4 regions of the Alteromonas sp. ABH2_165 genome follow, and region 1 is predicted to be linked to each of the others. Evidence: predicted binding sites of a transcription regulator. Region 1 holds the regulator's gene; each other region holds the start of a gene.

What was found. The regulator sigma-54, encoded in region 1, starts transcription at its own class of promoters, with help from an activator protein. The targets are predictions, from matches to a motif close to GTTGGCACGNNNNTNGNNT.
Region 2: ACXAFQ_RS07345 (DUF4168 domain-containing protein) is a predicted target of sigma-54. The motif match lies at 1,321-1,339, and genes of this name have one in related genera.
Region 3: ACXAFQ_RS07605 (DUF1328 domain-containing protein) is a predicted target of sigma-54. The motif match lies at 971-989, and genes of this name have one in related genera.
Region 4: ACXAFQ_RS01305 (flagellar basal body rod protein FlgF) is a predicted target of sigma-54. The motif match lies at 1,017-1,035, and genes of this name have one in related genera.

What each region holds. Positions count from the first base shown of each region.
Region 1 is NZ_JBSWWF010000006.1:274,841-277,043, forward strand. It holds gene hpf (ribosome hibernation promoting factor) at 1-256, opposite strand, end outside; gene ACXAFQ_RS13630 (RNA polymerase factor sigma-54) at 286-1,764, opposite strand; gene lptB (LPS export ABC transporter ATP-binding protein) at 1,855-2,203, opposite strand, start outside.
Region 2 is NZ_JBSWWF010000002.1:639,902-642,104, reverse strand. It holds gene phaC (class I poly(R)-hydroxyalkanoic acid synthase) at 1-562, shown strand, start outside; gene ACXAFQ_RS07345 (DUF4168 domain-containing protein) at 849-1,247, opposite strand; gene phaR (polyhydroxyalkanoate synthesis repressor PhaR) at 1,494-1,910, shown strand; gene ACXAFQ_RS07335 (phasin family protein) at 2,102-2,203, shown strand, end outside.
Region 3 is NZ_JBSWWF010000003.1:58,011-60,213, forward strand. It holds gene ACXAFQ_RS07595 (LysR substrate-binding domain-containing protein) at 1-383, shown strand, start outside; gene ACXAFQ_RS07600 (hypothetical protein) at 510-704, opposite strand; gene ACXAFQ_RS07605 (DUF1328 domain-containing protein) at 731-907, opposite strand; gene yfbR (5'-deoxynucleotidase) at 1,186-1,830, shown strand; gene ACXAFQ_RS07615 (DUF2383 domain-containing protein) at 1,863-2,203, opposite strand, start outside.
Region 4 is NZ_JBSWWF010000001.1:309,191-311,393, forward strand. It holds gene flgE (flagellar hook protein FlgE) at 1-943, shown strand, start outside; gene ACXAFQ_RS01305 (flagellar basal body rod protein FlgF) at 1,075-1,818, shown strand; gene flgG (flagellar basal-body rod protein FlgG) at 1,866-2,203, shown strand, end outside.

The DNA of each region.
Region 1 (2,203 bases):
GAACCTGCCGGTCGAGCTTATCTACCATGCTGTCGATAGCTGCGTACATGTCCTGATTTTCGGAAGAGGCAAAAACCTCTGCGCCACTGAGGAAAACCGTTGCTTCTGCTTTCTGATTAAGTTTTTCGACATTCAAAATTACGTGCACATTCGATATGTGGTCGAAGTGACGTTCTAGTTTACTGAATTTCGTATCGACATAGGTACGCAAAGAATCTGTGATCTCAACATGATGACCAGTAAGGTTTATTTGCATATTTCGTCTTCCTTATTTTGAGCAGCCCATTAAATGAGGCTTTTGCGTTGGTTAGACGGCGGGATCGATAGGGACTCCCGGTACTTTGCTATTGTTCGCCGGGCAACCATGATGCCTTGATCGGCCAACAACGAAGCAATCTTGCTGTCGCTCAGCGGTTTGCTTGGCTTTTCAGCCGCAACCAGCTTTTTAATCAGTGCGCGAATCGCTGTGGATGAACACTCACCACCGGACTCTGTGGCCACGTGGCTTGAGAAGAAGTACTTCAACTCAAAAATGCCTCGAGGCGTATGCATGTACTTCTGGGTGGTAACCCGGGAAATGGTTGATTCATGCATATCTACCATTTCTGCGACATCGTTCAGCACCATTGGTTTCATCATTTCAGGGCCATGCTCAAAAAAGCCCATTTGTTGCTGAACAATGCAGTTCGCTACTTTAAGCAGGGTGTCGTTACGGCTTTCAAGGCTCTTGATAAACCATTTCGCTTCCTGCATATGAGAGCGAATAAATTGTGAATCGCTGCTATTGCGGGCCTTACGGCTCATTGCGGCGTATTGTTGGTTAACACTTAACTTCGGCAGGCTGTCTGGGTTGAGTTCTACTACCCAACGGCCGTTTTTCTTCGCCACAGAAACGTCTGGAATAACGTATTCTGGTTCCTTAGTGATAAGTGCACTACCCGGACGCGGATTCAGCGTTTGCAGTAGACGCATAGCTTCACGAAGCTGGTCTTCTTTCAGGCGCGTTTTCCGCATCAGCGTACGGTAATCTTTGCTGCCAAGTAAATCGGCGTGCTCTCTTAACAGTAATCTGGCTTCTTCCAGCCAAGGGGTATCGGGGGCGTATTGCGTTAATTGCACCAACAAACATTCTTGCGGTGTACGCGAGCCAGAACCGATTGGGTCGAACAATTGGATGCGCTTGAGTACGCATTCCACTTCATCTTCTTCTACCGGCTCTTCCATGTCTTCACTGTTCACGCTTTGCAGAATGTCTTCCACGGTAACAGTGAGGTAACCCGATTCATCAATCGAGTCGATGATGGCCAGCGCGATAGCGCGGTCGATGTCTGAGAAAGGCGTTAGGCGCATCTGCCAAAGCAGATGGTCTTGAATATTTTCGGTGGTTTCACCTTGGAATATTTGCTCGTCATCACCGCCGGCAGGACCGGGGGCAGGCGCAGAAGACGCAGAAATGTATTCGTCCCAGGTGCTGTCGAGAGGGAGTTCATCGGGCAGGTCATTTTTTTCCAGCGCTTCGCCGGTATCCATGCTTTCCGAGGCTGACGCAGATTCAGGCATGCTGTCGTCGTTATCGAGATTATTCTTCTCAACAACATCGTTGTCTGAACTGTCGTCCACTTCCAGCAGCGGATTAGAATCCAGTGCTTCCTGAATTTCCTGTTGTAAATCCAGCGTCGACAACTGCAATAGTTTGATCGCCTGCTGAAGTTGCGGCGTCATTGTCAGTTGTTGACTAAATTTTAGCTGTAAAGATGGTTTCATCTACGTCTTATATTAACTCTGCAAAAAGTATCTGGCTAAAACGGCGATTTATTATTCTTAAATTGCGGTTTGTTATGCCCGATAACTTAACTATAGCCTGAATTGCTCACCTAGGTATACATCTCGAACTTTTTGATTACTTAATACCTGTTCTGCGGTGCCCTGAGCAATCAGTTCTCCATGACTGACGATATAGGCTTCTTCACAAACATCAAGGGTTTCCCTTACGTTGTGATCGGTAATCAGGATGCCTATACCTCTGTCTCTTAAATGTTGAATGATCTTCTTTATATCATTAACCGAAATTGGATCAACTCCGGCAAAGGGTTCATCAAGCAAAATAAATTGTGGGTTAGCTGCTAAGGCTCTGGCAATCTCAACCCGGCGGCGTTCACCACCCGACAAACTCATACCTGTACTATTACGTATATGGTTAATA
Region 2 (2,203 bases), on a different contig from region 1:
GTCGTATTTCATTAATAACTACCTTAAAGGCAAAGACCCAGCGGCTTTCGACATTTTGTTCTGGAACAGTGATGCGACCAACATTACCGCGTCTTGCTTCAAGCAGTACATTCGTACCACCTATTGGGAAAACAAACTGAAAGATCCGGGCGCGGTGGAAGTGGATGGCATTCCAATTGATCTTGGCAACATTGATGTACCGGTCTACTTCCTGACGACTCTGGCCGACCATATCGTACTGTGGCAAGGCGCATACAAAGGTACGCAGTTAGTGAAAGGCGATACCCGTTTCGTACTGGCAGGTTCAGGCCACCTGGCTGGCGTTATTAATCCGCCAGAAACCGGCAAATACCCACACTGGACGAACGAAAATCTGCCTGAAAGTGCCAGTGAATGGTTCGACGGTGCGGTGAAGCACGAAGGTTCATGGTGGCCGAACTGGCACGAATGGCTTATTAGCCACCGCAAAACCAAAGTAAACGCCCCCCAACCCGGTGAACACGAAAAATACCCGGTCATCGAAGCCGCGCCCGGCTCGTACGTGAAAAAACAACTCGGCTGAGGTGTGGAGCAGCGCTCTCGGGGTGGGGCTATTGTAAAATCTAAACACGGCGCTTTCGGCGAGCTGTTTGGAGATCCAGGAGGGAGCAAGTGCAGGTGGAGGAGGTGGAGCGAATTCTAAACCGTCTGCCGCAGGGATGCGGCAGTCGAGGCCCCATGGATGGGTTCACGCCGTGTTTAGAATTCGCTTCCCTCCTCCACCGAGAACGCCGCTCCCTCGCTGTCTACAGGCACAAAAAAAGGGGCCTTCCGGCCCCAGTGCTTTTGTCTATTCGGTTTGCGGTAAATTATGACTCGCTGTTTTTCTCTTTAGCGATGTCTAGTACACGTGAACGCAGTTTTTCATCCGTTTGTACTAATTGTGCAATTGTGGTGTAAGTCTGCACTTCCAGACCTGTTTTCTCAATTTCACTTACCATTTCAGTTTGCGCTGCTTGCTGAATTTGCTGCATTTTTTCAGGCGTTTCATCGCCGCTGATTTCAGACTGGTATTTATCTGCTACATCGCTAACTGCATTCATCGCAACAGTAAATTTTTCCAGAGTTGCGTCATCAAAATTTTCAGTTTGCATAGTAGGTGCGCTGGATAGACCCGTCTCTTTGGTATCTTCGGCAGCCTGTGAAGCGAAGTTAACAGAACATGCTACTGCCAGGCCAAGCGCTAATGATTTGACGAATTTATTCATATTGATCTCCAATTTGGATTCGAATTGCCGTCTAACTTTAAGACTCAGCGTAAAACGGCTCTCATCATCACTACAGCGATAACCATGCCACCCCGACAAAACCCTGCAATATCATGCAATTAAGAAAAACGCATATATTTTCACCGGTAATTGTTGTGCAACAGTGTCGCTTTTTTTCACACCTTTTAAGTTGCCGGTGGAGCGTCTAATGCGCTACTCTGCGTATTGAACCGAAGAGGTAACGTCATGATCATCATTAAAAAATATCCTAACCGCCGACTGTACGATACGTCACAGAGTCAGTATGTAAACCTTGATTACATTAAAACACTGATTAATGAACGGCAGGAATTTAAGGTCATTGACTCCAAAACCGAAGATGACATCACCAAGTCATTACTCCTGCAGATCATCAGTGAATCTGAAGCCAACGAAAATCAGTCTCTGCTGACAAATACCCTGCTTAAGCAACTTATTCGCTATTACGACACTGACATGCAATATTTTCTTCGTCAGTATTTAGAACAGTCGTTAGTGGCCTTTATTGAGCAGCATGATCAGGTTCAGGGTGTGATGAAGAATATGATGGATAACACGCCTTTTGGTATGTTCAATAAAATGGTTGAACAAAATATGGAAGCGTGGAAAAAGTCGCAAAAGTAAGTTTGTCTCCCTCCTTAACGCCACTTTGCTGCAAAGCAGCATAAAAAGCTATTTGCTTATTATTTATTCGTCTAACTATTCTTGCTGCACCGCAACATTTTAGTTGATCTCCTGATTTCGATTGCTTAATATCTAACCAAAGATTGCTGCAACGCAGCAGATGGAAACCATCAACTGGTCAGGAGAAGAATATGTTTGGCAAGTTTTCAGAGCAGCTGAAAAGTACCACTAAGCCGGTACATACGCTGTTTGCTGTGAATACAAAAACATTGGAAAGTCTGTCTCAGCATCAG
Region 3 (2,203 bases), on a different contig from region 1:
ACGTGAATGCTAAAGGCTGTCCTACAACGCCAAAAGAGTTGAAAATTCACAATTGTCTGGACTTCACATTTGCGCGGGCAGCACGAGAATGGCCTTTTATCGTTGCTGGGAAGGAGGTGTTAATTGCTCCACAAGGCAATGTAAAAGTGAGTGATGGCGATGCTTTGCGACATCTTTTGCTATCTGGTCTTGGTATCGGCAGGCTCGCTTATTTTCAGGTGGAAGAGGATATAAAAGCAGGGAAACTCATTCCCATTCTCGAAGACTATACACCTAACGCTACCGAGGATATCTATGGCGTGTATGTTGGTCAGGGAGGAATGTTACCGAATCGAATTCGTGCATTTATTGATTTTCTATTTCATCATCTGGAAGTCTGTTAGTGTTGTTTGCCGACACTGTGAGTACAAAATTCTAGTTACGCATAGTACATCTAATGTGTTGCTCATGTACTAATTCAGGCGCAAAAAAACCAGGCATGTAGCCTGGTTTCATTGTATCGATTGGTATTAGCAATCGGTATCTTTAGCGTCAGCGCCTTCTTTCACGTCTTCACAGGCGTCTTCAACAGCGTTACCAGCGTCAGTCATCACTTCGTCCAGTTCTTCGCCTGCGTTTTCTGCTTCACCGTCGCCACAAGCGGCCAGAGTAAATGCAAAACCTGCTACCAACATCGCTTTCAAAAATAACTTATAGTATTTCATCGTCCTTTCTCCTTGTTCCAATTAAATTATACTCTAGGTGATTTACCGCGCAGTGCATTGGCGATAAGTGAAATCACCAGCAACGCGACAAATACAAAGAATAGAAATTGAGCAATGCCTGATGCTGCACCAGCAATGCCACCGAAGCCAAAAACTGCTGCAATAATGGCGATAATGAAAAATGTAACTGCCCAACCTAGCATAATAATTTCCTCATATTGCTCTTCGTAAAGTTCGTTTAACTTTCGTTAAGTTCGTATTGATTGATGCTGGTATTGTGCCAAGGTTAAAAGTTATTATTTATCATATAGTTAATTTGTTCCTGCTAGCGTGTTCATAAAACTGCTGGCAAAGAGTTACAACTTATCTGCATTTTTTACACATCAATTCCTTATGCGACTAGCATCACTTGGTGAGCTTGATAAACTAGCAGTTGTAACAACATACATTTATTCAATGGCATTCATTTAAGTAGAGCATCATGACAAAACATCATTCAGCATTTATTGGCCTTATGCAGCGAGCAAGAAACGTGAAGCGATGGCCGTTAATGGCACAGTTTCAAGAAGAGATGCTTTCTACCCACATCTATGAAGCGGCAGTGGTGGCCCATATGCTTGGCGCCATAGCGAAAGATGTGTTTAACGAAGCTGTAGAACCAGATCGCGTAGCCAGTATGGCAATTTTCCATGAAGGCAGTGAAATAGCCGGCATGAGCGATATTCCTAGCCCTGTTAAATATCATGATCCGGAAACGACAGCAGCGATAAAGAAACTAGAGCGACGTTTTGAAGCGATGCTTCTGCAAACCTTACCTGAACCGCTTAGAGAAAGGTATCAGCCTTTAATCGAACAAGACAAAGAAGATATTCATGTGGCACTGGCAAAAGCTGCAGACGTCTTGTGCGCGTATCTCAAGTGTGATTATGAATTATCGAAGTCGAACTCGGAGTTTTCTAATGCAATGCACGAAATGGAAATTCAATTAAGAAAGTACCGTGAAACTTTTAAAAGTGTCGACTATTTTTGCCAGGTATTCCTGGAAGATGCAAAGGGAACGCTAGATGAACAAACCCGCGATTTAGATTGGGTAGAACGGGCAAACACCATCAATATTAAAGAGTAAGCGGGGCTAATCGCCTGGCAGCATTGAATCAATTAAGCTTGATTGCGAATAAACTTTTTTCGCGTAGCCTTTATTAACTGAAGCTCGTCATAGCACTGCAATAACCGAGTGCGGATTTTACGAAGCAACTGCGCGATATGTTGTGGCAGTTGCTCTTTTAACACATCATCAAAATAATGCAGTATTCTTCGTTCCATGGATGCCAGTTGCTCGGTAAACATCTGGTCGCTATGTGAAGTCACACGGCTAATGAGTCGAGTGTATACATTTCTAGCGTCAACGATAAAGTTGGAGCCTGTATTTTTCACACCAGAGCAGTGCCGGCGTAACTCAGCACAAGCTTGCTCTTTTTCTGTCAGAATACGTGTAAACA
Region 4 (2,203 bases), on a different contig from region 1:
CATTCCAGATTCATCAGGTTCGCCTCAGCAAACCAGTGAAGTGGATATTCGCATGAACCTGCCTGCGGGTGATCCTGCATTAGATCCAACTCAGTTTAATCCAGATGATCCACTGACTTACAACGCAGCGACTTCCGTTACTGTTTACGATTCGCTGGGTGACAGTCATGTAATGACCTACTATTTCATTAAAGATCCGGCTTCGGCGACAACGAATGACTGGTATGTAGCCACGGCGATCGATGACAATCTGATTGATATGGTCAATTCCGACGGTACCGATTCTGACGTTGCCACTGCGACTAACACCGTGGGTACGGCTTCAGGTTTTCCTGTAACGGCGGCAAAAATGTCATTCAGCCAGGGCGGTGACTTTGTTTCTATTCAAGCTGCAGATGGTGTATCGAGTTCCGATTTTAAAATTCAGACAGAAGCATTAGGGGGAACCATTCTCTCTAACGGTTCTGATCCTACGCAGCAAATCAGTATCGACTTCAACCTCGATCCTGCTGGCGCGACTACCCTTGAACCCACGCAGTTTGCGTCAGCCTTTGAAGTAACATCGTTAGAGCAGGATGGCCTGCCAGTCGGACGTTTGACGGGTATCGATATCGGCCCTGACGGCCTGGTAAGAGCGACTTTCTCAAACGGTACGTCAGAGCCAATTGTTCGCGTGGCATTGGTTCGCTTTTCTAACGAGCAGGGCTTAACGCAGCAAAGTAGCACGCAATGGAAAGAGTCGATTGCGTCGGGTGAAGCTCTCGCCGGGGAAGCAACCACAGGCACCTACGGTGAAATCAATTCGTCAGCACTGGAACAGGCGAACGTTAACCTGACAACAGAGTTGATTGACTTGATCATCGCTCAGCGTAACTTCCAGGCTAACTCCCGTGCATTGGAAGTGAACAATCAGCTTAACCAGACCATTCTGAATATCCGATAATTTGCACCTCTTAGAAGGCCGGCATCGCCGGCCTTTTTTTCTATCTATTCTCACCTCTTTACGCCAATTTACTTTTGGCATCTGAATTGCAATCACCTTGGTATTGTTAATCAGAACGTCAAAAGTCAGTCATGGATAAATTACTCTATATCGCTGCAAGCGGCGCCAAACAAGACCTGTTGGCCACGGGTGTACGTGCCAATAATCTGGCGAATGCACAGACCACGGGTTTTCGGACTCAGCTTGAACAGGCAAGAGCAATGCCGGCCTACGGCGAAGGTTTGCCGACTCGGGTGTTTTCCATGACCGAAAGCCCTTCTCATAACTATGAGTCCGGCGCCATGGTGCAGACCAACCGTGACCTTGACGCAGCCATCCAAGGCGACGGCTGGTTCTCTGTTCAGGCTGCCGATGGTCAGGAAGCGTATAGCCGTGACGGTAGTTTTCAGCTGGGCCCCGACGGCATGTTGACAGATATGCATGGGAATATCGTGATGGGCGATAACGGCCCGATCTTTTTGCCGGTGCCGTTAGATAACCTGAATATTGCCATGGATGGAACCATTTCTACCCGCCCCGTTGGCGCGCCAGAAAACGTATCTGAAGAAGTGGGTCGTCTGAAACTGGTAAACCCGGATTTAGACAATATGGAAAAAGGGTATGACGGATTGTTCCGAACCAAAGATGGCGTTCCCGCAGACGCGGACCCGAATGTCATGGTGCGCACAGGCATGCTGGAAGGCTCAAATGTGAATGCGGTGGATGAGATGGTCAATATGATCAGCTTACAGCGTCACTATGAGATGCAGGTAAAGATGATGAAGCAAGCTGATGAACTCTCAACGCGTGGCAATCAGTTGCTTCGTATTATTTAATTTTTAACTAACGATCACATGCACATGCGAGTGGTCAGGAGGTCGATATGCACCCTGCGTTATGGATAAGTAAAACTGGGCTAGACGCCGCACAAACCGACGTTGCTACGGTATCCAATAACCTGGCAAACGCCTCGACAGTAGGCTTCAAAAAAGATCGTGCGATTTTTGAAGATTTGCTTTACCAAAATATAAACCAACCTGGCGGACGTTCGTCTGCAGATACGGAAATGCCTTCAGGTCTCATGTTGGGGTCGGGTTCTAAGGTGGTTGCCACGCAGAAAGCGCACACCCAAGGGAACATGCTAACCACAGAAAATGCCCTCGATATGTCCATTCAGGGGCGTGGATATTTTGAAATCCTGCAACCTGACGGCACCATTGC